3 regions of the Erwinia billingiae Eb661 genome follow, and region 3 is predicted to be linked to each of the others. Evidence: predicted binding sites of a transcription regulator. Region 3 holds the regulator's gene; each other region holds the start of a gene.
The links. Region 3 encodes CRP, which controls carbon source genes, mostly activating them, when cyclic AMP is high. Its sites were predicted from a motif close to ATGTGANNNNNNTCACAT; they were not measured.

Region 1 (10,049 bases), 2.5 Mb from region 3:
CTCGATCAGCATATCCAGCTTGCCCTGCATCGCTTCATCCAGACGGTAAAGCGTCAGGTTGATGCGGTGGTCGGTAATACGCCCCTGCGGGTAGTTATAGGTGCGGTTACGGTCGGAACGATCGCCGGTGCCCAGCAGATTGCGACGGGTAGAGGCTTCTTCCTGATGCAGCCTGGCGGTTTCTGCCGCTCGGATACGCGCGCCCAGCACCGACAACGCTTTCGCTTTGTTTTTATGCTGTGAACGTTCGTCCTGACACTCCACCACGATGCCGGTTGGCAGGTGGGTAATACGGATGGCCGAGTCGGTGGTGTTAACGTGCTGACCACCGGCACCGGAGGAGCGGAAGGTATCGATTTTCAGATCGCCGGCGTTGATTTCCGGCATTTCCGCTTCCGGCAGCTCGGGCATAATCGCCACGGTGCAGGCAGAAGTATGAATACGGCCCTGCGACTCGGTTTCCGGTACGCGCTGCACACGGTGACCGCCTGATTCAAACTTCAGACGCCCGTAGGCACCGTCGCCGATCACTTTGGCAATCACTTCTTTATAGCCACCATGCTCACCGTCGTTGGTGCTCATGATTTCAATTTTCCAGCGGCGGGTTTCAGCATAACGGCTGTACATACGGAACAGATCGCCGGCGAAAATCGCGGCTTCATCGCCGCCGGTGCCGGCGCGCACTTCCAGATAACAGTTACGCTCGTCATCCGGATCTTTCGGCAACAGCAGAACCTGCAGCTCCTGCTCCAGCTGTTCGCTGGTAGCACGCGCGTCTTTTAATTCTTCCTGCGCCATGTCGCGCATTTCAGGATCGTCCAGCATCTCTTCTGCTGCGGCGATATCGTCCTGGTTCTGCTGCCAGCGACGGAAACACTGGCTCACGTCGGTCAGCTGCGCATATTCGCGTGACAGAGCACGAAAACGGTCCTGGTCGGCAATCACGCCCGCATCGCCCAGCATCGCCTCAACTTCTTCATGGCGTTCCTGCAAGGCTTCCAGTTTGGCAACAATAGAAGGCTTCATTGGTGTTGTTTTACCTTGTATTCAATAGAGGCTAAAACGCTATTCCAGCCCGAGGCTGTCGCGTAAAATCTGCAGGCGTTCATCATCCCCATCACGGGCAGCCTGCTGAAGAGATTTGGTAGGAGCGTGGATCAAACGGTTGGTCAGCTTGTGGGCCAGATCGCGCATCACTTCCTGCGGATCGGCACCCTGTTGCAGCGCGGTCAGCGCACGGGCCTGCAGCTCTTCACGCACCTGGTCGGCCTGCGAACGGTAGTCGCGAATGGTTTCCACCGCGTTCTGCGCCCGCAGCCAGGACATAAACTCACTGCTTTCCTGCACCACAATGGTTTCGGCCTGCACGGCGGCGGCTTTACGCTGCGCCATGTTGCTTTCAATGATCGCCTGCAGGTCGTCAACGCTATAGAGATAGGCGTTCGGCAGCTTGCCGACTTCCGGCTCCACATCGCGCGGTACGGCTATGTCCACCAGTAACATGGGTTGGTTGCGGCGTTTTTTCAACGCCCGCTCCATCATGCCTTTACCGATAATCGGCAACGGGCTGGCGGTGGAACTGATAATGATGTCGGCTTCGGCCAGGCGCGCGTCGATTTCCGCCAGGCCGATCACTTCCGCCCCCACCTGATCGGCCAGAGACTGGGCACGTTCACGGGTGCGGTTGGCGATGATCAGATTTTTAACGTTGTGCTCGCGCAGATGGCGCGCGGCCAGTTCGATGGTTTCCCCGGCACCGACCAACAACACGGTGACGTCGGCCAGGGATTCAAAGATTTGTCTTGCCAGCGTACAGGCCGCAAAGGCGACCGATACGGCGCTAGCGCCAATCTCGGTTTCGGTGCGCACGCGCTTAGCCACCGAGAAGGTTTTCTGGAACATCCTTTCCAGCTCGCTGACAATCGGCTGTCCGCGATGGGAATCGGCAAAGGCTTTCTTCACCTGCCCCAGAATCTGCGGCTCCCCTAACACCAGTGAATCTAAGCCACTTGCCACGCGCATCAGATGGCTGACGGCGTCGTTATCATGGTGCCAGTAGAGGCTTTTCGCCACCTCTTCGGCACTCAAATGATGGTAGTCACATAGCCACTTAACCAACTGTTCCTGCAGGTTTTCCTGTTGCTCAACGCTTAAGTAGAGCTCGGTCCGGTTACACGTAGACAGCACCACGCCGCCCTGCACCATTGGCTGGGCCAACAGACTGCTAAGGGCTTGATCCAACGTCTCCGGGGAGAACGTCACGCGTTCACGCAGAGCAATTGGGGCCGTTTTGTGATTAATTCCGAGAGCCAGCAAGGTCATGGTGATTAGGTTGGGGTTATCCCACAGTTGATAGGGTTTTGTGAGGCGCATTCTACAAGATGCGCGAGATCAAGAAAAGCCATCGTTCATCGAAGGCTGTAACAAGATATAGTTATTATGCATCAAATAAGACAAATTGAGCATTGACGCCGTCCGCCGGTCTGGTTAGCTTGGACGGTTACTTTGGGCATGAAAGCCCTTCCGGAGTCTGAGGAGTTGACCCCTTAATGTTTACGCAGAATCGCCGCCTGATGCGGCTTCTCCCGCTTGCCGCCCTGTTATTGACCGCCTGTACCATCAATAAACCGCAAGGTCCTGGCAAGAGTATTTCCTCGCCACAATGGCAGCAGCACCAGCAAGACGTTGAAAAAATCACGCAATATCAGACCCGCGGCGCTTTTGCCTATCTTTCTGATAGCCAGAAAGTCTATGCCCGTTTTAACTGGCAGCAGACCTCCCCCGATCGCTATCGTTTGATCCTGACCAACCCGTTGGGCAGCACCGAGTTGCAGCTGGATGCCCAGGGCAGCGTGGTGCAGCTAGTCGACAACAAAGGCAAACGCTATACCAGCAATGACGCCGAGAAGATGATTTCTCAGCTGACCGGCATGGATATTCCGTTAAACAGCCTGCGTCAGTGGATGATGGGCCTGCCGGGTGATTCGTCCGATTACACGCTAGACGACCAGTATCGCCTCAAGTCGGTGAATTACAGCCGCGACGGCCAGAACTGGCAGGTGACCTATCAGGGTTATGACAGCAAGCAGAACCCGACGCTGCCGTCCAATCTTGAGCTGAAAGAAGGCAACCAGCGCATCAAACTGAAAATGGACAGCTGGATCGTTAAATGAGTGCAGGCAACGTTCCCCTGACGGCGAGCAGCCGTGAAAGCTGGCCGGCGCCCGCCAAGCTGAATTTATTTCTCTACATCACGGGCCGTCGTCCTGACGGCTACCATAATTTGCAGACGCTGTTTCAGTTTCTCGATTATGGCGACACCCTGACCATTGAAACCAACGCCAGCGGGCAGATCGGCCTGCTGACGCCGGTGGTCGGGGTAAAAGAGGAAGATAATCTGGTGGTGCGGGCGGCGAAGCTGTTGCAGCAGCAGGCAACATTGCGCGGAACGCTACCGGCGCAGGCCGGTGCCAGCATCGCCATTGAGAAACGCCTGCCGATGGGCGGCGGGCTGGGCGGCGGCTCGTCTGATGCGGCCACGGTGCTGGTCGCGCTGAATCACCAGTGGCAAACCGGCTTCACGCTGAGCGAGCTGGCCGACTTGGGATTATCGCTGGGCGCGGACGTTCCGGTGTTCGTGGAAGGCTTCGCTGCTTTTGCTGAAGGCGTCGGCGAAAAATTGACTCCGGTGTCGCCTGCAGAAAAATGGTATCTTGTTGTCCACCCTGGCGTGAACATTTCCACACCGGCTGTTTTCACCGATCCTGAGCTGATCCGCACCACGCCAGCCCGCGAAATCAGTGAGTTATTAAGTGCTGAATTCCGTAATGATTGTGAACCAGTCGTAAGAAAACGTTTTCGCGAGGTTGAACAGCTCGTTTCCTGGCTGCTAGAATACGCGCCGTCGCGCCTGACCGGGACAGGAGCTTGTGTGTTTGCTGAATTCGACACCGAGTCCGCTGCCCGCCAGGTGTTTGAGCTAACGCCGAAAGCGTGGCAGAGCTTTGTTGCGCGAGGCGTTAACGTTTCGCCGCTGCACCGCCACCTTTCGACGTTATTAGAGTGACCGTGACAGCATCGCCACGTTCCTGATGCTGCACGTAGATGACTATACCCGTATGAAACCGTCGTTACGGTATTCCGCCCAGTGCCGCTAACGATGATGTTCATTCTCTGGACGCAAAGCCTGAGGTTCTTCTCGTGCCTGATATGAAGCTTTTTGCTGGTAACGCAACACCCGAACTAGCACAACGTATTGCCAACCGCCTTTACACTAGCCTGGGCGACGCCGCCGTCGGTCGTTTCAGTGATGGTGAAGTGAGCGTACAAATTAATGAAAATGTACGCGGTGGTGATATTTTCATCATCCAGTCCACCTGTGCCCCTACCAATGACAACCTGATGGAACTGGTTGTGATGGTAGATGCCCTGCGCCGTGCATCCGCTGGCCGTATTACTGCCGTAATCCCGTATTTTGGTTATGCCCGTCAGGATCGTCGCGTACGTTCCGCTCGTGTACCCATCACGGCCAAAGTGGTTGCTGACTTTCTTTCCAGCGTAGGTGTCGATCGCGTACTGACTGTGGATCTGCATGCTGAACAGATTCAGGGCTTCTTTGACGTCCCGGTTGATAACGTATTTGGTAGCCCGATCCTGCTTGAGGATATGCTGCAGATTGGCCTGGAGAACCCGATTGTGGTTTCCCCGGACATCGGCGGTGTGGTTCGCGCCCGTGCTATTGCTAAACTGCTGAACGACACTGATATGGCGATCATCGATAAACGCCGTCCACGCGCTAACGTTTCACAGGTGATGCACATCATCGGTGACGTCGCTGGCCGTGACTGCGTGTTAGTGGATGACATGATCGACACCGGTGGAACGCTGTGCAAGGCTGCTGAAGCGCTGAAGGAGCGTGGTGCCAAGCGTGTATTCGCTTACGCCACGCACCCTATTTTCTCCGGCAATGCCGTGGAAAATCTGCGTAATTCCGTGATTGATGAAGTGGTGGTTTGCGACACCATTCCGCTGCCGGAAGAGATCAAAGCCCTGCCAAACGTGCGCACGTTGACGCTGTCTGGCATGCTCGCTGAAGCGATCCGTCGCATCAGCAATGAAGAGTCTATCTCTGCGATGTTCGAGCATTGATAGCGAAGGGACGGGTTCGCCCGTCCCTCTTTTTTTTTCCGGTCAATTATTCCAAATTCGTTAACCTGTTTTATCACTTCCGTAACAATCTAAAGGTCCGCCTCCAGCCTTCCCCGGCGATTGCCTCTGTTCTCAGCCCTTCTGTACCGCCCTTTAGTCCTGATTGTCCTCTCTCGCAACTCTTTTTTATCATTCCCGCCAGCCAGCTCTTTTGGCCGCTATTTATTAATGATATTTTGCCTGAATGATTCCACCAGGAATAATCCTAAGATGACGCTGGACGTCTATACCCTGTTTGTTTGCGAGCTCTATGTGCTGTTTTTTCTCAGCATCATCATGGTGTTTGCATGGAAAGGCTCACAATATAATCGCGTATTGGGCTTTCAGTGCCTGGCGCTGGTGATCACCATCATTGCGGTGTTCCTGAGCAGTTTGCGCAGCAACGGCAGTCTGTTTCTGCCGGTTGGCGTGGGCAATTTGCTGGTGATGCTGGCCTACAGTCTGCTGGTGATGTCTTTTCGGGCGTTTCGCGGTGCTCGCAGCGGCTGGTTGTGGCTGGCCGGGCCATTGGTGTGGCTGGCGTTGTGTCAGTGGTCGACGTTTTACCACTCGATGCCGATGCGCATTCTGGCGGTCTGTCTGCTGTGTGTGATTTATACTGGCTGGATGATTATTGAATTGCACCGTTCGCGGGCCACCTTGCCGGTGACCTACTGGCCGGCCCAACTGCTGTTGTGGATCCATCTGGTTTTCCATCTGACGCGCGCGGTGGTGGATGGCGGCATTCCCAGCCCGTTTCATGGCGCGATTGGCGGTTCGACCTTTTCGGTTTACGTCATTCTGGAGTCGATCATGATGGTGATCGGGCTGACCTTTACCATGTTGGCGATGGTCAATGAGCGCACGCAGATCAAGTATAAGAACGCCTCGTTGCTCGATCCGCTGACCGGCGTCTGGAACCGTCGCGCGTTGTTTGAGCAGGGCGAAGCGTTGGCTCGCCGGTGCGATAAAACGGCGCAGCCGCTGACAATTATGCTGTTCGATTTGGACCATTTTAAGAGCATCAATGACCGCTTTGGTCACAATCAGGGCGATCTGGTGCTGATTGATTTTTGCCGACAGGTGCAGCAATCACTGCCGGCGCAGAGTCATTTTGCGCGATTAGGCGGCGAAGAGTTTGCGGCGATTCTGGTGGCCAGCGAGCGCGATGCCTTGCGGATTGCCGAGAAGATCCGTCAGACGGTCGAGCATTCCCATCCGGAAGGGGTGAATTACACGGTGAGTATCGGTGTCGCCACCGCGCAGGGTGCCTACCATCAGATACCAACGTTAATGGTCGCCGCTGATGAAGCTTTGTATCAGGCAAAGGCATTGGGGCGAAATCGGGTGACGCGTTTTGTGGCAACCGAGGCGAATGCGCTGTCAGGCGTGGCGGGATAAGGGATGAAAACGCCTCTGAACAGAGGCGTTTTTAACGGGATTAATGGTGGCTATGCCCATCGGTGCTGCGACGGCAGCGTTTATCGTAGTGACGCACCCAGTAGTAGCGGTCCGCGACTTTTTCACGTCCGCTGATGCGCGCGCCGACCAGCCAGAGCAATGCGCCGATAAAGATGCTGAAGATTGCGCCGTGAACCATAAACTGGGGCAATTGCAGTTGCGGCAGCTGATTAAGCACGGAGTAACCGACTCCAGCGACCATCACCACCAGCCCAAACACCATTAATGAATTACCGGTCAAATTGGCATGTTTACGTTTCATCATTCCCCTCCAGTTTCCAGATAAGGGCGTTGTCCTGTGCCCGCATGTCATAAGTTTATGCAATAGATGTTTAAGTTGGTGCGGGACAGATCACATTTGTTGCTAAAAGTTTGACAATTCTTTACGCACAAGCGACTGATTTCTTATAGAAAATGCATTATCACGCCAGTGAACTATTGCGGAGTGTGTCACGTTTTGGTGGGGGATTTTGCGTTTTCAGCCGGGCAAAGTACACTAGCCCCCTTCTTCACCGCACTCTTCAGGAAAACAGACAAGTGAGCAGCATTAAACTGATTGTGGGCCTTGCCAATCCCGGCGCAGAGTACGCCGCCACCCGCCATAATGCCGGTGCCTGGTACGTCGATTTATTGGCACAGCGTCACAATCAAGCGTTAAAAGAAGAGAGTAAGTTTTACGGTTACACCGCGCGTTTGAATATTGGCGGCGAAGATGTCCGTTTACTGGTTCCGACGACCTTTATGAATTTAAGCGGTAAAGCGGTGGCCGCGATGGCGACCTTTTACCGGATCACGCCGGAAGAGATTCTGATAGCGCATGATGAGTTGGATTTGCCGCCGGGCGTGGCGAAGTTCAAGCAGGGTGGCGGTCACGGCGGTCACAATGGCTTGAAAGATATCATCAGCAAGCTGGGCAACAATCTTAATTTCCACCGTTTGCGGATTGGCATTGGTCATCCGGGCGATCGCAACAAGGTGGTGGGATTTGTGTTGGGCAAGCCGCAATCAGCCGAGCAGTCGTTGATTGATAATGCCATTGATGAAGCCGCGCGCTGTACTGAGGTGTGGTTGAAGGAAGATCGCTTGAAGGCGATGAACCGGTTGCACAGTTTTAAGGCTGAGTAATTTCTTCGGTTGAAGGTCAAAACCGGGTCGGTGGCTCGGTGATTTTAAGGTCAAAACCGGTGCAGTGGCTCGGCGTTACCACAGGGCGCGTTATCCGGGACGCCGTGAACCCATCCCTGGGGGCTTGGATGCCGCATCCCTGCGGCATACACCCGGCTAACGCGCCCTGTGGCACCACCCTGTAGCAATTGAGATAGTTACCCGTTCGGTGAACACACAGGTCAAAGGCTGAGATCGTTACCCGCTCGGTGAACATACAGGTTAAACGAAAGATTACTGGTCGGCTTTGCCCAATTCTTTCAGCGCCACCATCGGTAAGAAGTAGCCCTGAACGCCCCAGATTTTGCTTTCGGCCAGTTTCCCCAGTTGAATTTCACTCTGAACCCCTTCGACAATCACCCGGTTGGTGTACTGGCGGATATTGGCGATCAGGATGCTGAACCAGGGTTTGGTGACGTTATCGAGAAAGAACTGCCGATCCAACTTCACCGCTTCGAACATTTTCGACTGCAGCGCATTCAGGTTCGCGTCCCCTGCCCCTAAATCATCCAGCCACAGGATATTGAGCTGTTCGATCAGCGTGCGCAGCAGCGGATTGTTCGGGCCATCGTGCAGGTTCGGGAAATCCTCTGACAGTTTCAGACGGATAAAGGGCAAATGGCTGAGGATCTGCTGGATAAACGCCGACTGGCTAACCACTTTAGCCAGTTGGAAGTTGATTGTCAGGCAGCACAGCAAGCCGTGTTGTTGGAAATAGTCAGCGTAATGCTCAATGGTGAGCAATTGATTAAGCAAAAGGGTTTCCGGATCGAGCTGATCGACCAGCGGAGTACCCGAATCAATGTCCATTTCGCCCGGCGTCAGATCCAGTGCGATCAGTTCACCGTTCAGCGTGTGGATAGGAACACAGTTGTAATTATGTATCATGCCTTCATGCCAATGTTCAGGCGTCCTGCCAATGCTAAAAATCGTCGTACAGATAAAACATAGATGCTTATTCTGTAAAACAGCGAATCAATACGACGATTTTTAACGTTATCGGCAGGTCCAGCGGCAGCTTTACTGTTTAGTCACCCTCAGCAACAATTTAATCGCCCGAAAACGTCCGGCAACGTATTGCCCCACTATCCCGCGCCCCCTCCGGTTCCCCCATCAGAGACATTTCTGAGATTACCAAGACCAGGCTTATATTTTAACCAGCCTGACCTGGTCAAAATGCCCGCAGATGAAGAATGCTGCGGCGTGAGAAATAGTGGGTGAGTTCATCTTCCGCTGATTTTCTTCGCTCTTTTAATAAAATGACGAGATTAAGATGATGATGACCACCAATAACCTAAAGCTAATCGCCCTGCTGGCAGGCTCCGCGTTTGTCTGTGTCGCTCAGGCGGCTGATGGCAGCGTGAACTTCACCGGTAACATTATTGATAATACCTGTGCGGTTTCCACCGGGTCCAAAACCGTCACCGTTCCCCTGGGTGATGTGCAGGCTACTGCCTTCTCGGGTGTAGGCAGCACCGCCAGCCCAACAAATTTCAGCATCCTGCTGGAAGCTTGCCCGGTGGCTATCACTACCGCCGCGGTTAAGTTTGACGGCCCCAAAGATCCTATCAATAGCGAGCTGCTGCAACTCACCGAGAATGCTGGCGCAGAAGCCGATGGGGTTGCAGTAGGGATTTACGAGCAGGACACCACGACATTGATCCCCATCGCTAGCAAGTCTAAAAACGAGGACGTGGCGACCACTGCCACCTTTAACTTCGTCGCCAAGTATGTTGCCACCAAAGCAACCATCCGGCCGGGTACTGCGGGTGCCGTCAGCGAGTTTACTATCACCTACAACTAAGCCGAGAGGCTGCATGGGTCTGAAGGAATGGGTGCCAGTTCACAGCACCGACAGGGAAGGATAAATGACCGCGGCGCCATACCGGTGCCGCCAGATACTCAGCTTCACCAGCCATTCCTCAGGGGGAACGCCGTGTTACGCAAGATTAAAACGCTTTGTTTGATTGTTGGATTACTGGCAGCCAGCCAGGCGGCTACCGCCGGTATCATTGTTGGCGGCACGCGGGTCATTTATGACAGCGCGAAAAAAGAAGCCTCGGTCAACGTCAGTAACCCGGAAAAAACCACGCCATTTTTGATCCAGTCCTGGGTCGAAAATGCCACGGCGGAGAACAGCAAACCGCCGTTTATCATCACCCCTCCGCTGTTTCGCCTTGATGCGGGCAAGGAAAACGCGTTGCGCATCGTGCGTACCGGCGGTCAGTTACCTGAAG
Region 2 (10,049 bases), 230 kb from region 3:
GCTTCGGCTGGGGCGCGGAGTTGAACGTCCGCTATATCTTTGAGAAAGCCTTCACCGGTCGCAAAGGCGAAGGCTATCCGCTTGACCGTAAAGAGCCTCAGGTCCGTAACGCAGGCATTCTGAACCAGGTGAAAAGCGCGGTCATCAAGGAGAACTACCTCGATACGCTGCGGGCCATCGACCCGGAACTGGTGAAAACCGCCGTGGGCGGCAAACGCTTCCAGCATTGCCTGTTTGAACACGGTAAAGATGCCGAGATTATTGCCTGGGTCAGAAAATTGATTCAGCAATAATCATTTCATCATTACCGGCAGCCACTATCCGGTGGCTGCCGGTATTTTTTTACCCTGTAAAAACACGATTATGTAAACTGCCATTTCACCATCATGGTTTTAATAATGTTGCGTATAATTACTGCGTAAAGTACTATTCCCTGCCAGTTAGATTAAATAACACCCCTAAAATTGATCTACATCAGAGGTCAAGCTTCCCCTCTTTCCCCGCGCCCACAGGTTTATGCCTCGTTTAATTAACGGTTGCTACCTTTCATTTTTAAAAATCGCATTCAGTTAAACATCATGGGAAAAAACAAATGAAATCTGGAATAACCGTCCTTATTATTGCTGCCGTACTGACGTCTTCTGCGGCCTTTGCCAAGGAAAATAACGCCTGTGTTAAAACGACCGAGAAACAAGTGGCGTCAATGTTCGATCGCTGGAACGCCTCGCTGCAGACCGGCGATGCGAAAACCGTTTCAGAAAATTACCTGTCGGACGCGGTATTGCTACCGACGCTGTCTAATCAGGTCCGTTTAAGCGACGAAGAGCGCATTCATTATTTTGAAGAGTTTTTAGCGAAAAAACCGGTTGGCCATATTGATAGCCGCAATATTCGTCTGGGCTGTAATAAAGCGATTGATACCGGAACCTATACCTTTACCTTTAAAGACGGCAGTAAAGCGGCAGCCCGTTATACCTTTACCTATGCCTGGAATGGCGAGAAATGGTTGATTTCAACTCACCACTCTTCTGCCATGCCAGAACAGGTTAAATAACCCCTTTATCTGATTATTCCCGTCCAGCCATAAAGGCCAATGTATATATATCGACAATGGCAATCGGTGCGCGGGGAACATAAGGCGCGCGCTGGGCGAAAGCAATGAATACGCTCCAGCGTTTCGTCGCGTGCTTCAGGCTTTATGCTGCACCGATACCCACCGTGGCCCGGGCCAGACCAATGCTGAAGCACGGTACCAGAGCGGCAAAACCCACCATCGTGCGATCCTGACTCTTAAAAAGAGCCTGAATGAAATTCTGTCATCAATCCGATCAACACTGGCGAGCAGGCTGAAACAGTTGCAATTTAAAGGCTGCCTGATGGAAGATGCGTTAACTTCACCCCTTTTACCAGGAGCAGGTATGAAAAAAGCACTAATGCTGCTCGCCATTCTGGCAGCAACCGGCGCGGCGCAGGCCGCAGATGACTCTGAAGATCCGGCTCAGGGCTATATCGCCAATCTGTGTACGCTAGTGACCCAGGAAAAAACCAGCGGGTCCGTGGACAGCTACATTGCTAAGTTGAAGGCGCTGGATGCACGCGGTCAGTCGCCTTCCGCGCAGGAAAAACCTGAGTTTGATGAAGATGAAGCCAGAACGGTGATTGCCGCCTGGATGAACCTGAATGAAAACCAGAAAAAAGAAGCGCGTCAGAGCCCCGAAGCTTGCCAGAACGCCACGCTGGACGAGTATCAGAGCCAGGATTAAAGCGCATCAGGGTCGGGCGAACCGACCCTGAACACTTCGCCACGCCGTCAAATTAGTGAGTGTGCAGCAGCCGCTCAAGTTGGCGCTTCAGATGGGCGTTCTCTTTCTCCAGATGCTCCACCTTCTCCATCAGCGTCAGCGCCATCGCAATACCCGCCCACTCCAGCTCAAGCTCAACCTGCAGCTGTCGTGCTTTGCGCAGGCTACGCAGCGCGTGATAATCGAAAATCCAGCCGGGCGTCACTTCCAGCGGGGTGATCACCCCAAGCCCCACCACTTCCGTCAGCTCTTCGGGGGAAATATCCACCGAACGGCAAATCTCAATCACGGTATAGCGGACATGTTCACTCATGATGCGTTCTCCCATGCTGAGCGCGGCTCGAAGGCGGCCTTCTCCGCTAACTCACGCCACAGGGCGGCCGTTTGCTCATCGGCTTTGCCCGGCATCACCACTTTCAGAATGGCAAACAGATCGCCGCTGCCTTTTTTACTGACCAGGCCTTTACCTTTGACCCGCATTCGCTGGCCGTTCTGACTGCCCGCCGGGATGGTCAGCGCAATTTTTCCGGTCAAGGTTGGCACCTGAATCGTCGCGCCCAGCGCGGCTTCCCACGGAGCCAGCGGCACCACAATCTGCAAATTCTGCCCATCGACTTCAAACAGCGGATGCGGCGCCACGCGGATCACCAGATACAAATCGCCGTTCGCCGCACCGTGGCTGCCCGCCACGCCCTGGCCTTTCAGGCGAATACGCTCGCCATCGACCACGCCAGCGGGGATTTTCACCTTCAGGGTTTTCGCTATTTCATCCGTCTGGCGACCAAACTCATCCAGCACTGGCAGGGTGAAGGAGACGTTGCGGCTGTCGCCGGTCAGCGTCTCTTCAAGGAACATCGGCACTTCCATTTCCAAATCCTGACCTCGTCTTGGTGGATGACGTCGCGTCTGCCCCTGGAATCCACCGCCCTGACGGCCAAAGATGGATTCGAAGAAGTCAGAATAGTCACCGGTATTACCCTGAGAATGTTGACCAAATCCGCCACCGAAGTCCGGTGCGGATTGTGAGAAGCGGGGATCGTCGCGGTGTAAGCGCAGATTGTCGTATTCAGCGCGCTTGTCGCTGTCCTTCAGAACCTCGTAAGCTTCTGCCATCTCTTTAAATTTCGTTTCGGCATTGGCTTCGGTGCTGACATCGGGATGGTATTTTCGCGCCAGCCGACGGTACGACGTTTTAATGGTTTTCAAATCTGCCGTCGGTTCAACCTCCAGCAGGGCGTAATAATCTTTAAATTCCATCTATTAACACCTTCTTTTCACACAACTATTTTGAGACAAGTCGGGTTCAATCCGTCGAAAACAAGTGAGGCCATAAGGCCCCACGGTGACCCTTAACGCGGTACTTAATGAGTGTAAGGCGTAAATGCGCGATGGGGGAAATAAATCAGACCATCCCGTTACAGGGTGTGGAGAGTTTAATGCGGCGATCGACAGGCACAGCAAATCGCCCGATGGCTGAACGGGTTCAGAAGGCGTAAGAAGATTTTTTAGGGAGAGTAGAAGGCAGTGAAGAACAGAAGAAAGTGATAACCACCGGTCGGTCCCTGACCGAGGCTATCGAGGGTGTCTGGCCGGAACCATTAAGACATGGCGCCTGGCGGCACGTGTTTGAACGCTTCAACATAGCTGTGCAACACGCGTTTAAAGAATTTTTTCATTTCGGCTACCTGATTAAACTTTTGTTAGTAAAACGCAAAAAAAGTATACAAGAAGCGCGTTTTTCAGGCAAATAAATTTGAACCAGATCACAAAATTGGCGGGTAGTATGCAAAGGTGAACTTAAACGAAGGTTAAACAAGCGGGCCGCAGCCCGCCGACAGCAAGGAGAGAAAGAGGAGGGAAATCAGGCAAAAAGGCCTAAATGTTCAACCAGAATGCTGCTGCCGATACCGATCAGCACGACACCACCAAATATCTCTGCCCATTTGCCCATCACCGGGCCCAGGAAACGCCCCAGCAAAATACCTGCTGATGCCATCACCATGGTGGAAGCGCCGATAGCCAGCGCGGTGGTGACAATGTTCACCTGCAGGAAGGCCAGGCCAACGCCCACAGCCATAGCATCGAGGCTGGTTGCCACCGCAGTGGTGGCCAGCAACATGAAGCTGTGGCTCTGGGGCGCGTCTTCGACCGATTCTTTTTTGCGGAACCCTTCCCAAATCATACGGGCACCGAGTACAAACAGCAGCGTGAAGGCCACCCAGTGATCCCACTGCATAACGTAACGGCTGGCCGCAATGCCCACTGCCCAGCCAATCAGCGGGGTCAGCGCTTCAATAACGCCAAAAATCAGGCCGGTGCGCAGCGCCTCTTTCAGTGAGGGACGATGCAGGCTGGCACCTTTACCGATGGCCGCCGCAAACGCGTCCATCGACATGCCAAAGGCCAAAATCATTGTTGCGTACATGTTCATTGTAGTTATACCGGTTTGAGGGCCCTGGACGCCTTCAGGCATCAAAAACGGAGGTCCCGGCGAAAAAATAAGCGCGGGTGCTCAACAAGAAGCGCATCCTATCACGGGGTTTCGCAAAAAAAAAGACAACAAAATCAGGGATTTGAGTATAGCCTTGGCTATACTTTTTAACGAATGCTAATTTCGCGGTAAATTTTTAATCAAAAAGGCTAAAAGAATTACTGTGTTAACGGTCACATCCCTGAAGCCGTTGGGGGAATAGCCAGCAGAAATGAGGGATAAGGCGGGCAGGAAATGGGGGAATCTTTTGTTTAGAAAAGGGGCGGAGATCGGCCCCCTGAGCGTTACCAGACCCGGTAAACCTTGCCGGTTTCAAACTGGGTGATGGTCATCTCGCTCAGCGGGTCAAAATGGACGCCGCCCGATTCACGTTTTGTAGCGGCAGGATCTGCACCCTTCGGAGAAGCGCAGCAGCTTTATTCAGTGGATGCGGGAAGAGGTGAAACGCGCGCTGGCGGTGTAAGCATTGAACCTGAAGCGAGTTTGCTGGAAAATGGCCGCTGATGACCCGACTGGAAGCTCCATGAATAACCCGTTTCTGACCTTTTTGATGCCGATGAGCACCCTGATGCTGGGCATGCTCTCCGCCCTGCTGTTGCCCGCGCCATGGTTTGGTCTGAGCCTGACGTACCGCCTGATGGCGATGTTCCATCTCAGTGATATCGGCCAGCTGTATACGCTGGTGTTTTGCCTGTGGTTTTTGCTGCTGGGGGCGATTGAATACTTTGTGATCCGCTTTATTTACCTGCGGTTTGTGAAGGTCTCACGGGATTAAAAAAATCAGGGCGGATCGGCGATCCGCCCTGACTGCATTACATGCTGAGGATCATCAGCAGTCCGCTGGAGAAAATCAGCAGCCCGACGAAGAACAGCACGATGGTGGTCACCACGTTAGCGTATTTCATGCGTTTCTCCTCAGAACCACTGGCCGAAGCGGCGGATATAAACACGTTTCATCGCCTGCGCGACCACGCAGTACCCGAACAGCGTGGCGACCAGCCATGGGAAGTACGACCATGGCAACGGCACCAGACCGACCGCATGCCCCAGCGGTGAGAACGGAATATAGATCCCCAACGCCATCACCAGCCCGGTGGCTATCATCACCGGCAGCGCCGCACGGCTCTGAATAAACGGGATTTTCTGGGTGCGCAGCATATGCACCACCAGCGTTTGCGAGAGCAGCCCTTCAATAAACCAACCCGACTGGAACAGGGCCTGATGCTCGACGCTGTTGGCGGCAAACACGTGCCACATAATCACAAAGGTGGTGATATCAAACAGCGACGAGGTTGGCCCCATCCACAGCATAAAACGACCGATGTTTTTCGCGTCCCATTTGCGCGGTTTGCGTAAAAACTCCTTGTCCATTTTGTCCCACGGCAGCGCCAGCTGAGACAGGTCATACATCAGGTTCTGGATCAGCAGATGAATGGCCAGCATCGGTAAAAACGGAATAAAGGCACTGGCGATCAACACTGAAAACACGTTGCCAAAGTTGGAGCTGGCGGTCATGTTCAGGTACTTAATGATATTGCCGAAGGTTTCCCGGCCTTTAATCACGCCCTGTTCCAGCACCATCAGATTTTTTTCCAGCAGAATAATATCGGCGGACTCTTTGGCGATGTCCGTGGCGGTATCCACCGAAATGCCGATGTCCGCATCCCGCAGCGCCGGCGCATCGTTGATGCCATCGCCGAGGAAGCCGACGGTGTGGCCGTTGTACTGCAACGCCTGCAGCACGCGTGATTTTTGCTGCGGTGTCAGGCGGCAAAACACCGTCCGCGCTTCTACCAGCGGGTAAAGCTCATCGTCGCTGAGGCGGGCAATCTCGGTCCCACACAGCGGCACGCCCGGGTTAAGGCCGACTTCACGGCAAATTTTGCTGGTGATAATCGCGTTATCGCCGGTCAACACCTTCACCGCCACGCCACTTTCCTGCAGCGCAGCAATCGCTTCGCCGGCACTCTCTTTTGGCGGATCGAGGAAGGTAAGCAGCCCGCAAATGGTCAGCTCACGCTCGTCCGCTTTGCTCAACGGCAGCGTCAGCGGATTGTCTCCCAGCTCACGTTCGCCCAGCATCAACACGCGGAAGCCCTGCTGATTCCACTCTTCTGCCTGCTGACGCCACTGTTGCCGTGCGGCTTCATCCAGCGGACGCTTTTCGCCGCCGTCCAGCCACCAGCTGGCCACCGCCAGCATCTCATCCACCGCGCCTTTGCAAATCAGCTGCTGCTGATTGTGTTCATTGGCGACCACCACCGACAGGCGGCGACGCTCAAAGTCGAACGGCAGCTCGTCAATTTTACGGTAGCGCCACAGTCCGGCGACCGCCTGGTTTCCCTGGCTGAAGCTGAGGATGGCTTTATCCATCAGGTTCTTAATACCGCTTTGATGGCGGCTGTTCAGCCAGGCCAGCTGCAGCACCTTGTCGTTATTGCGGCCATGGGCATCCAGATGCTGTTCCAGAATGATGCGATCTTGCGTCAGCGTGCCGGTTTTGTCGGTGCACAGCACGTCCATCGCGCCGAAGTTTTGAATGGCATTCAGCCGTTTCACCACCACTTTGCGACGGGACATAGCAATCGCCCCTTTCGCCAGGTTGGAGCTGACGATCATCGGCAGCATTTCCGGGGTCAGACCCACCGCCACCGCCAGCGCGAACATCAGCGCATCGGACCAGTCACCTTTGGTAAAGCCGTTGATAAACAACACAATCGGCACCATCACCAGCATAAAGCGGATCAGCAGCCAGCTGACGCTGTTGACGCCACGGTCGAACGCCGTTTGCGGACGGCTACCCACCACTGATTTCGCCAGCGAGCCAAACCAGGTTTCGCCACCGGTCGCCACCACCACGGCGGTTGCGGTGCCGCTGGCGACGTTGGTGCCCATCAGGCAGATGCCGGGCATCGACAGCAGGTCGGCATCATCGCTACTGCCGGCCGCGGTTTTCTCGGCGATGTTGGCCATCGCGTCATATTTCTCAATCGGAATGGCCTCCCCGCTGAGCGCCGCCTGGCTGACAAACAGGTCGCGGGAGGAGAGCAGCCGCACGTCAGCCGGGATCATGTCGCCCGCCGACAGGAAGATAATGTCGCCTGGCACCACATCATGCAGGGCAATTTCACTTCTGACCGGCTGCGCCGAGGCGCTGCTGCGGCGGATCACCGTGGCGGTGGTACGCACCATTGACTTCAACGCTTCCGCGGCTTTATTGGTGCGGTATTCCTGCCAGAAACGCAGCAGCCCGCTCAGCATCACCATCATCAGCATGATCAGCACGCCGGTCAGATCGGTTTCCTCACCTTTGCGCTGCGGCAAAATGTAATCGGTGACAAAGCTGATGCCGGCCAGCACCATCAGCACCCAGATAAAGGGATTGTTAAACGCCTGAAAAAGCTGGCGAATGGCATGGGGTGCCTTCTCGTTCGCCACCTGGTTTTTGCCGTAATGGGCGAGGCGCTCTGCGGCCTCTTCCTGGGTCAGGCCCTGACGCTGGGTATGCATTCTGGCCAGCGTGCTGTCCAGGCTCTGTTTTGCGGCGCTGGCGATGGCCAGATCGCGGGCAAGGTTTAAGTTGGCATTGTTCATTTTCATCTGCCAGATCCTTTCTTTTTTTTGTTCAGGCGCGGGGAATCTCTCCTGCGCATGAGGATTAATCAGAATGTGTACGGATCGGGACGAGGGCAGGACAGCGTGAAGAAGGGAAGATCAGTGCGTGTTTATCCCCCTTCTGCCGTGCAGCCGCCTTCGCCCATCGCTGGTCGGAGGTTCTTTCATCAGAAAATCCTTTATCAGAAAAAGTGTGTTTAGCGGCACTGCAAAAGATCGGGGATCAAACGCATAGCCTTCCGCGCCCAGTATTCACTGGACCTGATTACGATAAGTCAGGGGGGATGCGACGACCTTGAAAGGAGGTGAAACATTGCCCGCCGTTTTTCGGCAAGCAAACAAAGGAGTTGGCTTACCAGATTAAGATGTTACTTAAGGGGTGACTGTCCAATTTTGGGCTCCGTTGTGTGAATCGCCGTCACTATAGGCCGGGTCAGGACCGAAGTAAACCGCAAAATTTAGCACCACATTGCGATGTAAAAATAAAAATACCCAACATAATCATAAAGATAAATGGTAACTTACGGTGATTAATCGCTGTTTTTTTCTTAAACCATTAATCAACAGCGGCGAAATTCCCATTAAGACATTGCTTAAACACAGTCTCATTCCCAGGCCGATCCGCTCTATACTTGCAGCGGAGACTCGGGCAGAAGGACAGGATGACAATGCTTCAACGGACTAAAATCTGGTTTAAACGCGTGGCGATACTGGTGGTCATTGTATCGATCGTGCTGCTGGGGCTGCGCGTGGCGCTAACGGAACGCGGGCCAGATTTGCAGCTGTGGCACACCTGGGTACCGCAGGAGCTGAGCGACAGTCAGATGGATAACAGCGACTGGGCGGGCTATCTGAAGAATGAGCAGAACCTGTTCGACGGCATCAAAATTAACGTCAGCGACAGGCTGCAGGACGACAATCCGGAAACCTATAACCGCTATGCGGAGCGCAGCCCGGTCAATCCGGAACACTTTTCCACCGACTGGAACCGCTCCTACATCATGATGCCGACCGGCACGCCGCGTGGCGCAGTGGTGTTGCTGCATGGCCTGACCGACTCACCCTACAGCCTGCGCCATATCGCTCAGGACTATCAGCAGCATGGCTATATCGCGTTGGGGATCCGCTTACCCGGCCACGGCACGGTGCCGGCGGCGCTGACCAGCGTGGTGTGGCAGGACTGGATGGCGGCAACCCGGCTGGCCGTGCGGGAAGCGAAAAAACGCATTCCACCCGGTGCACCGCTGCATATCGTCGGCTTCTCCAACGGCGGCGCGCTGGCAATGAAATATGCGCTGGATGCGCTGGACGATCCGACCCTGCCGGCACCCGACCGGCTGATCCTGATCTCGCCGATGATTGGCGTCAGCAGCTACGCCCGTTATGCCGGGCTGGCGGGGATCCCGTCGATCTTCCCGGCCTTTGCCCGATCGGCGTGGCTGAGCATCCTGCCGGAGTTTAACCCGTTCAAATACAACTCATTCCCGGTAAAAGCGGCGCGCCAGTCCTGGCTGCTTACCAGCGCCCTGCAGAGCCAGCTGCATCATGAACAGGCCAGCCAGCGGTTGGCTAAACTGCCGCCGGTGCTGACCTTCCAGTCGGTGGCGGATGCCACGGTCAGCACGCCTGCGGTGGTCAGAGCCTTATACAATCTGCTGCCGGCCAACGGCAGCGAGCTGGTGCTGTTTGATATCAATCAGTCGGTGCCGCTCTCCCCGCTGATGCGCAGCAGCGCCCGCCATGCGGCAGAACATCTGTTACCTCCCGCGCCACGGGCCTACACCGCGACCCTGGTCACCAACGCTTCTGCCGGAAGCGATACGGAAGTGGCAAAAACCACCCCAGCCGGCAGCACCGCGACCCTGGTCACGCCGCTGGGATTGCGTTACCCGGCAGACGTCTATTCGCTGTCCCATGTGGCGCTGCCCTTCCCGTTAACCGATTCCCTGTACGGGCGCACACCGACGCCGCCCAATGCGTTCGGCGTCAGTTTCGGCTCGATGACGCCGCGCGGGGAGCGCTCGGTGTTAATCGTCAGCCTGGATTCGCTGATGCGCCAGTCGTCGAATCCGTTTTATCCGTGGATGCTTGAGCAGGTTAACGCGACGATAAAATAAACCCTTCCCCATCCGCTCCGACAC
Region 3 (10,049 bases):
ATAAGCGCGATGCCTAATCCCCAGTGCGCCCGCATACCGTCCATAATAAACGGCAACCAGCTCTCTTTCGGCAGACGCGGCGTTTGCGGCAGATCGCCCATCGCCCGCATCGGCCCGGAGACCAGATACTGGATCAGGAAAATGGCGACATAGTTCGCCATCAGCGAGATCAGCACATCGTTGCCGCCAAACCGTACCCGCAGATATCCCACCCAGCCGGCCCACAGCGAACCGGCGACAAAAGCCGCCACGATAACGGCGGGCCAGTAAGCCCAGTCCGGCAAACTCCACGGCAAGCCCTGCGGCGTGCCGGCTAACGCCACCCAACTCGCCGCCGCGGCGCCCACTAAAAAGCAGCCTTCAAAGCCGATGTAGCCGAGCCCCGCGCGCCAGATCACAATCGTCCCGAGCGCAATCAGGATCAACGGTGTGGCCTGCACCAGCGTCTGCCCGATGCCACGCACCGAGCCGAACGCTTCGCTGAATAAAAAGCCATAGGCGCTGAGTGGATTGCCGCCGAAAGGGATAAACAGCAGTCCGGCGAGGAAAAAGGCCACCAGCATGGCGCCGGAGGTGGTGATGGCAATGGCGGTTGAGGAGTCGGCGGGTGCCAGTCGTTTTTCAAGCAGCCTGGTCATTGTCGGCTCCTGAAACAAGTTTGCCACCGGCCATCAGTTCGCCGAGCTTTTCGGCCGTGGCGTCTGAGGCATCGAGGATCCCGGCGATTTGCCCGCTGTACATCACCGCCACCCGGTCAGACAGGTTGAGGATCTCTTCCAGCTCGGCCGAAATCATCACGATAGCGCAGCCGCTGTCGCGTGCGGCCAGCAGCGCCTGCCAGACCGCTTCCACCGCGCCAACGTCCAGCCCACGCGTCGGCTGTTCCACCACCAGTAACTGCGGTTTACGGGCCACTTCGCGACCGAGGATCAGTTTTTGCAGATTGCCGCCGGACAGTTTTCCGGCTTCGAAGTCGGTATCCGGGGTGCGGACCTTGAAATGATTGACGATCGCCCGTGCGTGCAGCGCAATTTTCTTGTGGTCGAGCAGCCAGCCGCGAGCATGGGTAAAGGTTTGCTGCGCGCCTAACATGGCGTTATCCGCAATCGACAGCGAGGTCACCGATCCGACGCCCCGACGATCGGCGGGGATAAAACCCATGCCCTTCGCGCGTCGCCCGGCAGGAGACAGCTCGGTGATATCTTCGCCTCCCAGCCAGATGCGCCCGGCTTCCACTTCGCGCAGATTCAGTAACGCTTCAGCCAGTTCGGACTGCCCATTACCGTCGACACCGGCAATGCCTAAAATTTCACCGGCGGCCACTTTCAGCGAGGCTCGCCAGATTTTTTGCTGACCGGATTCGTCCCGCACCGCGATATTGTCGACGTGCAGCACCTCTTTTCCCGGCCGACAGGGCGATTTATTCACCCTCAGCACCACATCTCGTCCCACCATGCGCCGGGCAAGATCGGTTTCCGACGTCTCGCTGACCGCCACGGTATCGATCATCTTGCCGCCGCGCATCACCGAGACGCGATCGGCTATCGCCATAATTTCATACAGTTTGTGCGTCACAATGATTACCGAGCGCCCTTCGGCACGCAGTGATTTCAGCGTGGCAAACAGCCCTTCTTTTTCCTGCGGTGTCAGCACCGCGGTGGGTTCATCAAGGATCAACACCTGGGCATCGCGATACAGCAGCTTGAGGATTTCAACCCGCTGCTGCACGCCAATCGGCAGATGCTGTACCTTCGCCCAGGGATCGACCGCCAGACCATGACGATCCGACAAGGTCTGCAAACGCGCCGCCGCCGTGCGTAAATCCAGCCGACCGCTGCGGGTCTCTTTCAGTCCGAGGATCACGTTTTCCACCACGGTCATCGGCTGCACCAGCATAAATTCCTGATGGACCATGCCGATGCCACAGGCAATGGCATCACCCGGATCGCGCAACGTCACCGGCTTACCTTCGATAACGATCTCGCCTTCATCGGGCTGATACAGGCCATAGAGGATCTGCATCAGGGTACTTTTCCCGGCGCCGTTCTCACCGAGCAGCGCATGAATTTCCCCGGAAGCCACCTGCATCGTCACACAGTCATTGGCCGTGACGCGCGCAAAACGCTTGGTGACCTTATTGAGCGCGACACGGACTGACGGAGTTGATGCCATATCAAAAATCCTTTGCTCACACGTTAGGAACGATGCTGCCGTTATCCAGCTGCTGCCAGATGGCGGTAAACGTCTGCCAGGCCTCGGCGCTGACCAGCTTGCTGTTGTATGGCTCGCTGCCGTAAACCACCGACCAGGCTTTGGCGACCGTTGGCGACCACTCTTTGCCGCCCATAAAGCGTTTACTGGCGACCGAGTGGCCGACTTCTTCTACCATCCAGTCAAGGTTCTGCTTCAGGCTGCAGGCGATATACGCCGGCGCCACGTCCTTCTGATCGGCATAACAGCCGATGGCCTTGACCTTCGCCGCCGCCGCGCCTTGCAGCGCCCCTAAGCCGGTCACATCGGCGGTATGCCAAATCACATCCGCACCGTTGCCGATCAGGGTGGTGGCCGCTTCCCGACCTTTGGCCGCATTGTCATAATCGCCGGTTACCACGCCCAGGCCTTTTACTCCCGGACGCGTTTTCTCCGCGCCGGCAATAAACGCCCGCATCATCGCCTGCTGCGTCGGGTTATCCCCGCCGCCGACAAAGCCCACCGCCTTGCCCTTATCGGAAATCAGCGCCGCCAGCGCGCCGGCAGCATAAGCCGACTGCAGGTAGGCCAGATTGACGTACTCAACGTTGGCAGGTGCTTTGCTGTCTGGCTTGAAGGTCGACGCAAAGAAATAGGTGTCCGGATAATCAGGGCCGACTTCAGCAAAGGCCGAGCCGTATTCGAAGCTGTGTCCGATAATCAGCGAATAGCCGTCGTCGGCATAACCGCGGATAGTCTGTTCCATCTGCGCCTGCGGCACGCTTTCGCTCCAGGCAACGGTGAAGCCCTCTTTTTTCAGGGCCTGTAATCCCTGATAAGCGAGCATGCTCCAGCCGCCATCGGCGACGGAGCCGGGTAATAACAACGCGATCTTAATGCTTTTATCGGCCGCCAATGCACGCTTCGAAAGTAACGGCGCCAGAGCCGGTAACATCACCGCACCCGCCAGCATTTTTGCAAATCCCCTGCGACTTACACCTGCCATTTTTTTGCCCCCTCAACTGAAGATTGTTCAGTTATGCCGCGATTTTCGTTACCTTAAAAGCACATATTTTCGTACTCATTGATGCCTTAAAGGCAACGCAGGAGTTTTGCATGTTGCAACACCGGCTCTGGACCTACCTGGATGAAGTGGCGCGCTGCGGATCGATCCGCAAAGCCGCAGGTCGGCTGCATATCTCAGCGTCGGCAATCAACCGCCAGATCCTCGCGCTGGAGGAAGAACTGGGCACGCCGCTGTTCCAGCGCTTGCCGCGTAAAATGGTGTTAACCGCGGCGGGCGAAGTGTTGATCCACCATGTGCGGCAGACCTTTAAAGAGCTGGAATGGGCGCAGATTAAGATTGAAGAGCTGAAGGGATTACGGCGAGGCGAAGTGACGGTGGCGATGATGAGCGGGCTGGCCGCCAATTTGATCCCGCGAATGGCCGCTGAATTTCGCCGGGCAAATCCGCGGGTGAAACTGATCCTCCGGCAGATGACCACCGGCGATGACATTACCGCCGCGGTGGGATCCGGTGAGGCCGACCTCGGGCTGGGGTTCGATTTTGACCTGCCGCCCTCGTTGCGCATGCTGGGCAGCGCCGTCGGCAGACTGGGCGCAGTGGTTGCTCCCGGCCATCCGCTGGCCGATAAAACCAGCCTGAGGCTCAGCGACTGCGTGCCTCATCCGCTGGTGATTGCCGATAAGTCGATGGTGATCCGCCCGTATCTGAATGAGCTGTTTGCCCGGGCGATGGTCACCGTGCATCCGGTAATTGAAACCAACTCAATCGAAGTGATGCGCCAGGCGGCGATGTTCGATCAGGCGCTGACCTTTTTAACGCCGTTTGATATCGAATTCGATCTGCGCAGCGGGCGTTTGATGTATATCCCGGTACGTGAACTGTCGCAGCAGGCACAAACGCTGATGCTGATTGGTCACGACCGGGGCACCAGCGCGATCGGCAGCGTGCTGGCAGAAACCATCAAAGTGATGATGGGACAGATGGCGTAACGGCGTTGCCGCGAAGACAACGCCCGTGGACCTTTAGCGCTGGAAAGGAGGTTGATAAGCCTGCACTTCCTCAATCAGCCGGATCAGGGCCTCAGCCGCCCGATCGGTTTCAATCTTACCGCGTTCAGCATCTGCCGCCGCCGCATTGCCGGTGGTGCCGGACGGATGCAGATCTTCCGCCATCCAGCCAAAGCCGACGCCGCCTTCCGGGGTCAGAATACCGCCCGTTTCCGCCAGCGCCACCGAGGCGGAAACAAAGTTCTGCGCATAGTCCATCTGCACCAAATCCGGGTGCAGATGCAGCATCACGCTGGTTTCGGACTCCCCGCCGTGAATGCCGTGCTGTAACTCCTCCGCGCTAAACAGGTCGGAAGAATCAATGGTGCGGAACCAGCTGGCGCCGACCGCAAACAGATCGAGTTCGATGCGCAGCTGGCGACAGACGATTTCCATCAGCTGCGGTTGCCCACCATGGGAATTCCAGAAAATCAGTTTACGGATCCCGGCACGCCAGGCGCTTTTCGCCACCTCAAACCAGACTTTACCCAACACCTCATAAGGAAGGGTTAAGGTGCCGGGAAAATTGAGGTGCTCATCGGATTTCCCCACCGGCAGCGCCGGGAGGATCAGTACCGGCAAATCCGCCGGCATTAACTCGACCGCGCGCGCAATAATGCCCGCGTTGATGGCGGCATCCACCCGGACCGGCAGGTGCGGACCATGCTGCTCGACGGCGCCAATCGGCAGCACCGCGATCACTTTATCCATGTCCAGCTCACTGAATTCTCGGGTGGAAAGATCCCACCACCAGCGTGACGACGGCATATTCATCTGGCACCTTCTCCTGCATCATTTTTGTCAGTCTGCGGATATTCGTGGCCGAATTGAAGCAGCAAAAATGCGGCGCAGCGTTGCTTTTTTGGCATCAGAGAGTGGCAAAGATGACACCCGTGCGCGAAACATGGTACCAATGCGTGATCGATGTGACTTTACTCAGGGAGGTATGCGCATGTCAGCCAAACATCCGGTTATTGCCGTCACCGGCTCCAGCGGGGCGGGAACCACCACCACCAGCCTGGCCTTCAGAAAAATTTTCCAGCAGCTGAATCTGCATGCCGCCGAAGTCGAAGGCGACAGCTTTCACCGTTATACCCGTCCTGAAATGGATATGGCGATCCGTAAAGCGCGCGATATGGGCCGCCATATCAGCTATTTCGGCCCGGAAGCCAATGACTTCGCCCTGCTCGAACAGACCTTCGCGGAATATGGCCGGTCAGGCAGCGGCAAATCCCGCAAATATCTGCACACCTATGATGAAGCGGTACCCTGGAATCAGGTTCCGGGAACCTTTACGCCGTGGCAACCCCTGCCGGAACCGACCGACGTGCTGTTTTATGAAGGGCTGCATGGTGGCGTGGTGACGCCGCAGAACAATGTCTCGCAGCAGGTTGATTTGCTGGTTGGCGTGGTACCGATCGTTAACCTGGAGTGGATCCAGAAACTGGTGCGCGATACCAGCGAACGCGGCCACTCACGCGAAGCGGTGATGGATTCGGTGGTGCGATCCATGGAGGATTACATCAACTTTATTACGCCGCAGTTCTCCCGCACGCACATTAACTTCCAGCGCGTGCCGACGGTGGATACCTCTAACCCGTTCGCGGCGCGCGGTATCCCGTCGCTGGATGAAAGCTTTGTGGTGATCCATTTCCAGGCGCTGGAAGATATCGACTTCCCGTATTTGCTGTCGATGCTGCAGGGATCCTTTATCTCGCACATCAATACGCTGGTGGTGCCGGGCGGCAAGATGGGGCTGGCGATGGAGCTGATTATGGGGCCGCTGGTGAAGCGTCTGATCCAGGGTAAGAAAATAGAGTAAGCCCCGCGGGCACGGGGCTTAGGGCGGCGATGGGATGACTTACGCCGGTAACTCAATCACTTCATAGCTGTGGGTGATTTCCACGCCCTTGCCCAGCATCAGTGCCACCGAGCAATATTTCTCCGCGGAGAGATCGACGGCACGCGACACCGCTTTATCGCCTAAGGCCACGCCGGTGACGATAAAGTGCAGATTGATGTGGGTGAACAGGCGCGGGGCCTCTTCACGGCGTTCGGAGCTGAGCTTCACTTCGCAATCCTTTACGTCGTGGCGGCCCTTCTGCAGAATGGAAACCACGTCGATTGCGCTGCATCCGCCCGCGGCCATCAACACCATCTCCATCGGGCTCGGGGCTTTATCGCCCGCATTTCCGTCCATCAGAACCTGATGCCCGGATGAGGATTCTCCCAAAAACGTTAACCCTTCAACCCACTTGACTCGAGCCTGCATAACAATTTCCTCTAATTCATTCAGTTATCGCCAGATTACGCTTTAGGCAGAAAAACGGCAATGCGGCAATTTTCGCACTATGCTGAAGCGAGACAACACAAGACACTCGTTGAAAGCTGTGCTACAAACAAAGCTGTAATATTTTCGTCAGTACTCTACAGGCACGACGAAACGAATCGCATAACGAGCCAGGCTTTTAACAGAGGCCCGAATAAATTTCCTGATGGGAAACGCTTGACTATTTCAACGCCTGGCAGGGAACTCTGCCCCTGTATTTAGGCACGATTACAACAGAGGATAACAGCGAATGGTTCTCGGCAAACCGCAAACAGACCCGACACTTGAATGGTTCCTGTCTCATTGCCATATTCATAAGTATCCATCCAAGAGCACGCTGATTCATCAGGGTGAAAAGGCAGAAACCCTCTACTATATCGTCAAAGGTTCAGTAGCGGTGCTTATCAAGGATGAAGAAGGCAAAGAGATGATCCTGTCTTACCTCAATCAGGGCGACTTTATTGGCGAGCTTGGCCTGTTTGAAGAAGGTCAGGAGCGTAGCGCGTGGGTACGCGCGAAGACAGCCTGTGAAGTGGCTGAAATCTCTTACAAAAAATTCCGTCAGCTGATCCAGGTTAACCCTGACATTCTGATGCGCCTGTCTGCACAGATGGCGAATCGCTTGCAGGTCACTTCTGAGAAAGTGGGCAATTTAGCTTTCCTCGATGTGACGGGTCGCATCGCGCAGACCTTGCTGAACCTGGCAAAACAACCGGACGCCATGACGCACCCGGATGGGATGCAGATCAAGATCACCCGCCAGGAAATTGGGCAAATCGTTGGCTGTTCTCGTGAAACAGTGGGACGCATTTTGAAGATGCTGGAAGATCAGAACCTGATCTCGGCACACGGTAAAACTATCGTTGTCTACGGCACTCGCTAATCGGCTCTGATCCACGGCGCAACACCTGGTGTTGCGCCTTTTTATTTGGTGTGGAGTGATGTGGCGTCGACTGATTTATCACCCGGAGATCAACTACGCATTGCGCCAGACGCTGGTGCTCTGTTTACCGGTAGCGATGGGATGGCTACTGGGCGACTTGCAAAAAGGGTTGCTGTTTTCCTTAGTCCCTGCCTGTTGCAACCTCGCTGGCCTTGATACTCCTCATAAGCGCTTTTTCAAACGCCTGATCGTTGGCGGAAGCCTGTTTGCCTTCAGCAGTTTCCTGATCCAGTATCTTGCCGGTCACCACGTTCCCCTGCCCGTGATCCTGTTTTCGATGGCGATGCTGCTGGGCGTCACCGGTGAAATCAGCCCGCTGCATGGCCGCCTGCTGCCCGGCTCGCTGATAGCCGCAATCTTCACCCTTAGCCTGGCAGGACGCATGCCGGTGTGGGAACCGCCGATGCTCTACGTGCTCGGCACCATCTGGTACGGCGTGTTCAACTGGGTCTGGTTCTGGCTGTGGAAAGAGCAGCCGCTGCGGGAAACCTTAAGCCTGCTCTATCGCGAGCTGGCGGGTTACTGCGAAGCGAAATACACCCTGCTGACCAAACTCACCGATCCGGAGAAAGCCCTGCCTCCGCTGCTGGCGCGCCAGCAAAAAGCGGTCGACCTGATCACCACCTGCTATCAGCAGATGCATATGCTGTCAGCCACCAACAACAATCACCACAAGCGGCTGACCCGCGCGTTTCAAATCGCGCTAGATTTGCAGGAGCACATCTCCGTCAGCCTGCATCAGCCGGAAGAAGTGCAAAAGCTGGTGGAGCAAAGCCATGCCGAAGCGGTGATCCGCTGGAACGCGCAGACCATCGCCGCCAGGCTGCGTGAACTGGCCGACGATATCCTTTACCACAAGCTGCCCGAGCGCTTCACCATGGATAAGCAGCTTCAGGCGCTGGAGAAGATCTCACGGCAGAATCCGGATAACCCGGTGGGCACCTTCTGCTATTACCACTTCAGCCGGATTGGTCGGGTGCTGCGTACCCAGCGTCCCCTTTATCAGCGCGATTTGATGGCTGACCGGCAGCGCCGACTGCCGCTGCTGCCGGCCATCAAAAGCTATTTGTCGCTGAAATCGGCCGCCTTGCGCACCGCCGCCCGCTTTGCGGTGATGCTGACCTTTGCCAGTTCGCTGGCGCTGTTCTTTAATCTGCCCAAACCCTACTGGATCCTGATGACGGTCATGTTTGTCAGCCAGAACGGTTACAGCGCAACGCGCGTCCGCATCCAGCACCGTGCGCTGGGCACGCTGGCCGGGTTGGTGATTGCCGCGGTGACCTTGCGCCTGCAGGCACCCGAATCCATCGTGCTGCTGGTGATGCTAGCCATTACCCTTATCAGCTACCTGTTTATCCGTAAATTCTACGGCTTTGCGATGATTGGCTTTACGGTCACCGCAGTGTATTCGTTGCAGCTGCTCTCGCTTAACGGCGCAGACTTCCTGCTGCCGCGTTTACTGGATACGCTGATGGGTTGCCTGATTGCCTTCGGCGGCACCATCTGGTTGTGGCCGCAATGGCAAAGCGGGTTGCTGCGGCAGAATGCGCATGACGCGCTGGAAACCTATCAGGATGCGCTGCGGTTATTGCTGGGGAATGAACAGGACCCGGTGAAGCTGGCCTATCAGCGTATCCGCGTTAATCAGGCGCACAACGCCCTGTTCAACTCGCTCAATCAGTCGATGCAGGAGCCAGGCTTTGATCCCAGCTATCTGGCGGATATGAAACTGTGGGTGACGCACAGCCAGTTTATCGTCGAGCATATCAATGCCATGACCACGCTGGCGCGGGAACACACCATGCTGACCTCGTCGCTGGCGGAGCGTTATCTGCAGGCCTGTGAGGTTGCGTTGCAGCGTTGCCAACAGCGGCTGGAGTATGACGGGCCGAGCTCAGAAGCGAACGTGCTGGATACGCAGATGGAGTTGAATCAGGGGCCGGTGACCATCCTGGAAAGGCATGTGAAGCGGATCCTGGGGCACCTCAGCGTGATGCACACCATCTCGTCACTGGCGTGGAGCGCGCGGCCGCATCATGGGCGCTGGTTGTCCCGACGGTTAAGGAAGTCGACGTAAGCAGAATGGTGCGGAGAACGGCAGGCGCGGATCGGGAGCTGAGCCACTCAGCTCCCGTTTTTGTCGGTTAAGACAGGACTTTTTCGACGGCTTTGGCGAAGCGCGCCATGCCTTCTTCAATGTCGGTCGGCTCAATCACCAGCGAGGGCGCAAAGCGGATCACATCGGTACCGGCATTCAGGATCATCACCCCTTCAGCGGCGGCGGCATTCAGAATATCGCGCGCTTTGCCCGCATGTTGTGGCTTCAGCGCCGCACCAATCAGCAACCCTTTACCGCGAATGTCGCTGAAGAGATCCAGCTTCGCGTCCAGCGCTTTCAGCGCGGTGACAAACTGCTCACGACGCGTTTCCACCCCGCTCAACACCGCTTCGGTATTGATGATATCCAGCGCGGCTTCGGCAATGGCACAGGCCAGCGGATTTCCGCCGTAGGTG

Region 1: a site for CRP is predicted at 6,989-7,006, ahead of pth (aminoacyl-tRNA hydrolase). Genes of this name have one in related genera too.
Region 2: a site for CRP is predicted at 3,554-3,571, ahead of azuC (stress response protein AzuC). Genes of this name have one in related genera too.

What each region holds. Positions count from the first base shown of each region.
Region 1 is NC_014306.1:2,063,515-2,073,563, reverse strand. Features, by position in the region: gene prfA (peptide chain release factor 1) at 1-1,026, opposite strand, end outside; gene hemA (glutamyl-tRNA reductase) at 1,066-2,322, opposite strand; gene lolB (lipoprotein insertase outer membrane protein LolB) at 2,550-3,173, shown strand; gene ispE (4-(cytidine 5'-diphospho)-2-C-methyl-D-erythritol kinase) at 3,170-4,066, shown strand; gene prs (ribose-phosphate diphosphokinase) at 4,201-5,148, shown strand; gene EBC_RS10925 (GGDEF domain-containing protein) at 5,419-6,588, shown strand; gene ychH (stress-induced protein YchH) at 6,629-6,910, opposite strand; gene pth (aminoacyl-tRNA hydrolase) at 7,186-7,773, shown strand; gene EBC_RS10910 (EAL domain-containing protein) at 8,047-8,700, opposite strand; gene EBC_RS10905 (fimbrial protein) at 9,086-9,616, shown strand; gene EBC_RS10900 (fimbrial biogenesis chaperone) at 9,749-10,049, shown strand, end outside.
Region 2 is NC_014306.1:4,844,482-4,854,530, forward strand. Features, by position in the region: gene EBC_RS23515 (RpiB/LacA/LacB family sugar-phosphate isomerase) at 1-293, shown strand, start outside; gene EBC_RS23520 (SgcJ/EcaC family oxidoreductase) at 593-1,054, shown strand; gene EBC_RS23525 (hypothetical protein) at 1,419-1,763, shown strand; gene EBC_RS23530 (chaperone modulator CbpM) at 1,816-2,115, opposite strand; gene cbpA (curved DNA-binding protein) at 2,112-3,059, opposite strand; gene azuC (stress response protein AzuC) at 3,401-3,478, opposite strand; gene mntP (manganese efflux pump MntP) at 3,664-4,233, opposite strand; gene EBC_RS23550 (DUF1158 family protein) at 4,817-5,068, shown strand; gene mgtA (magnesium-translocating P-type ATPase) at 5,209-7,893, opposite strand; gene EBC_RS23560 (alpha/beta hydrolase) at 8,577-10,025, shown strand.
Region 3 is NC_014306.1:4,618,680-4,628,728, forward strand. Features, by position in the region: gene EBC_RS22525 (ABC transporter permease) at 1-638, opposite strand, end outside; gene EBC_RS22530 (ABC transporter ATP-binding protein) at 622-2,172, opposite strand; gene EBC_RS22535 (BMP family protein) at 2,189-3,196, opposite strand; gene EBC_RS22540 (LysR family transcriptional regulator) at 3,307-4,206, shown strand; gene EBC_RS22545 (creatininase family protein) at 4,240-5,037, opposite strand; gene EBC_RS22550 (phosphoribulokinase) at 5,216-6,085, shown strand; gene EBC_RS22555 (OsmC family protein) at 6,125-6,535, opposite strand; gene crp (cAMP-activated global transcriptional regulator CRP) at 6,843-7,475, shown strand; gene EBC_RS22565 (YccS/YhfK family putative transporter) at 7,534-9,612, shown strand; gene argD (bifunctional acetylornithine/succinyldiaminopimelate transaminase) at 9,680-10,049, opposite strand, start outside.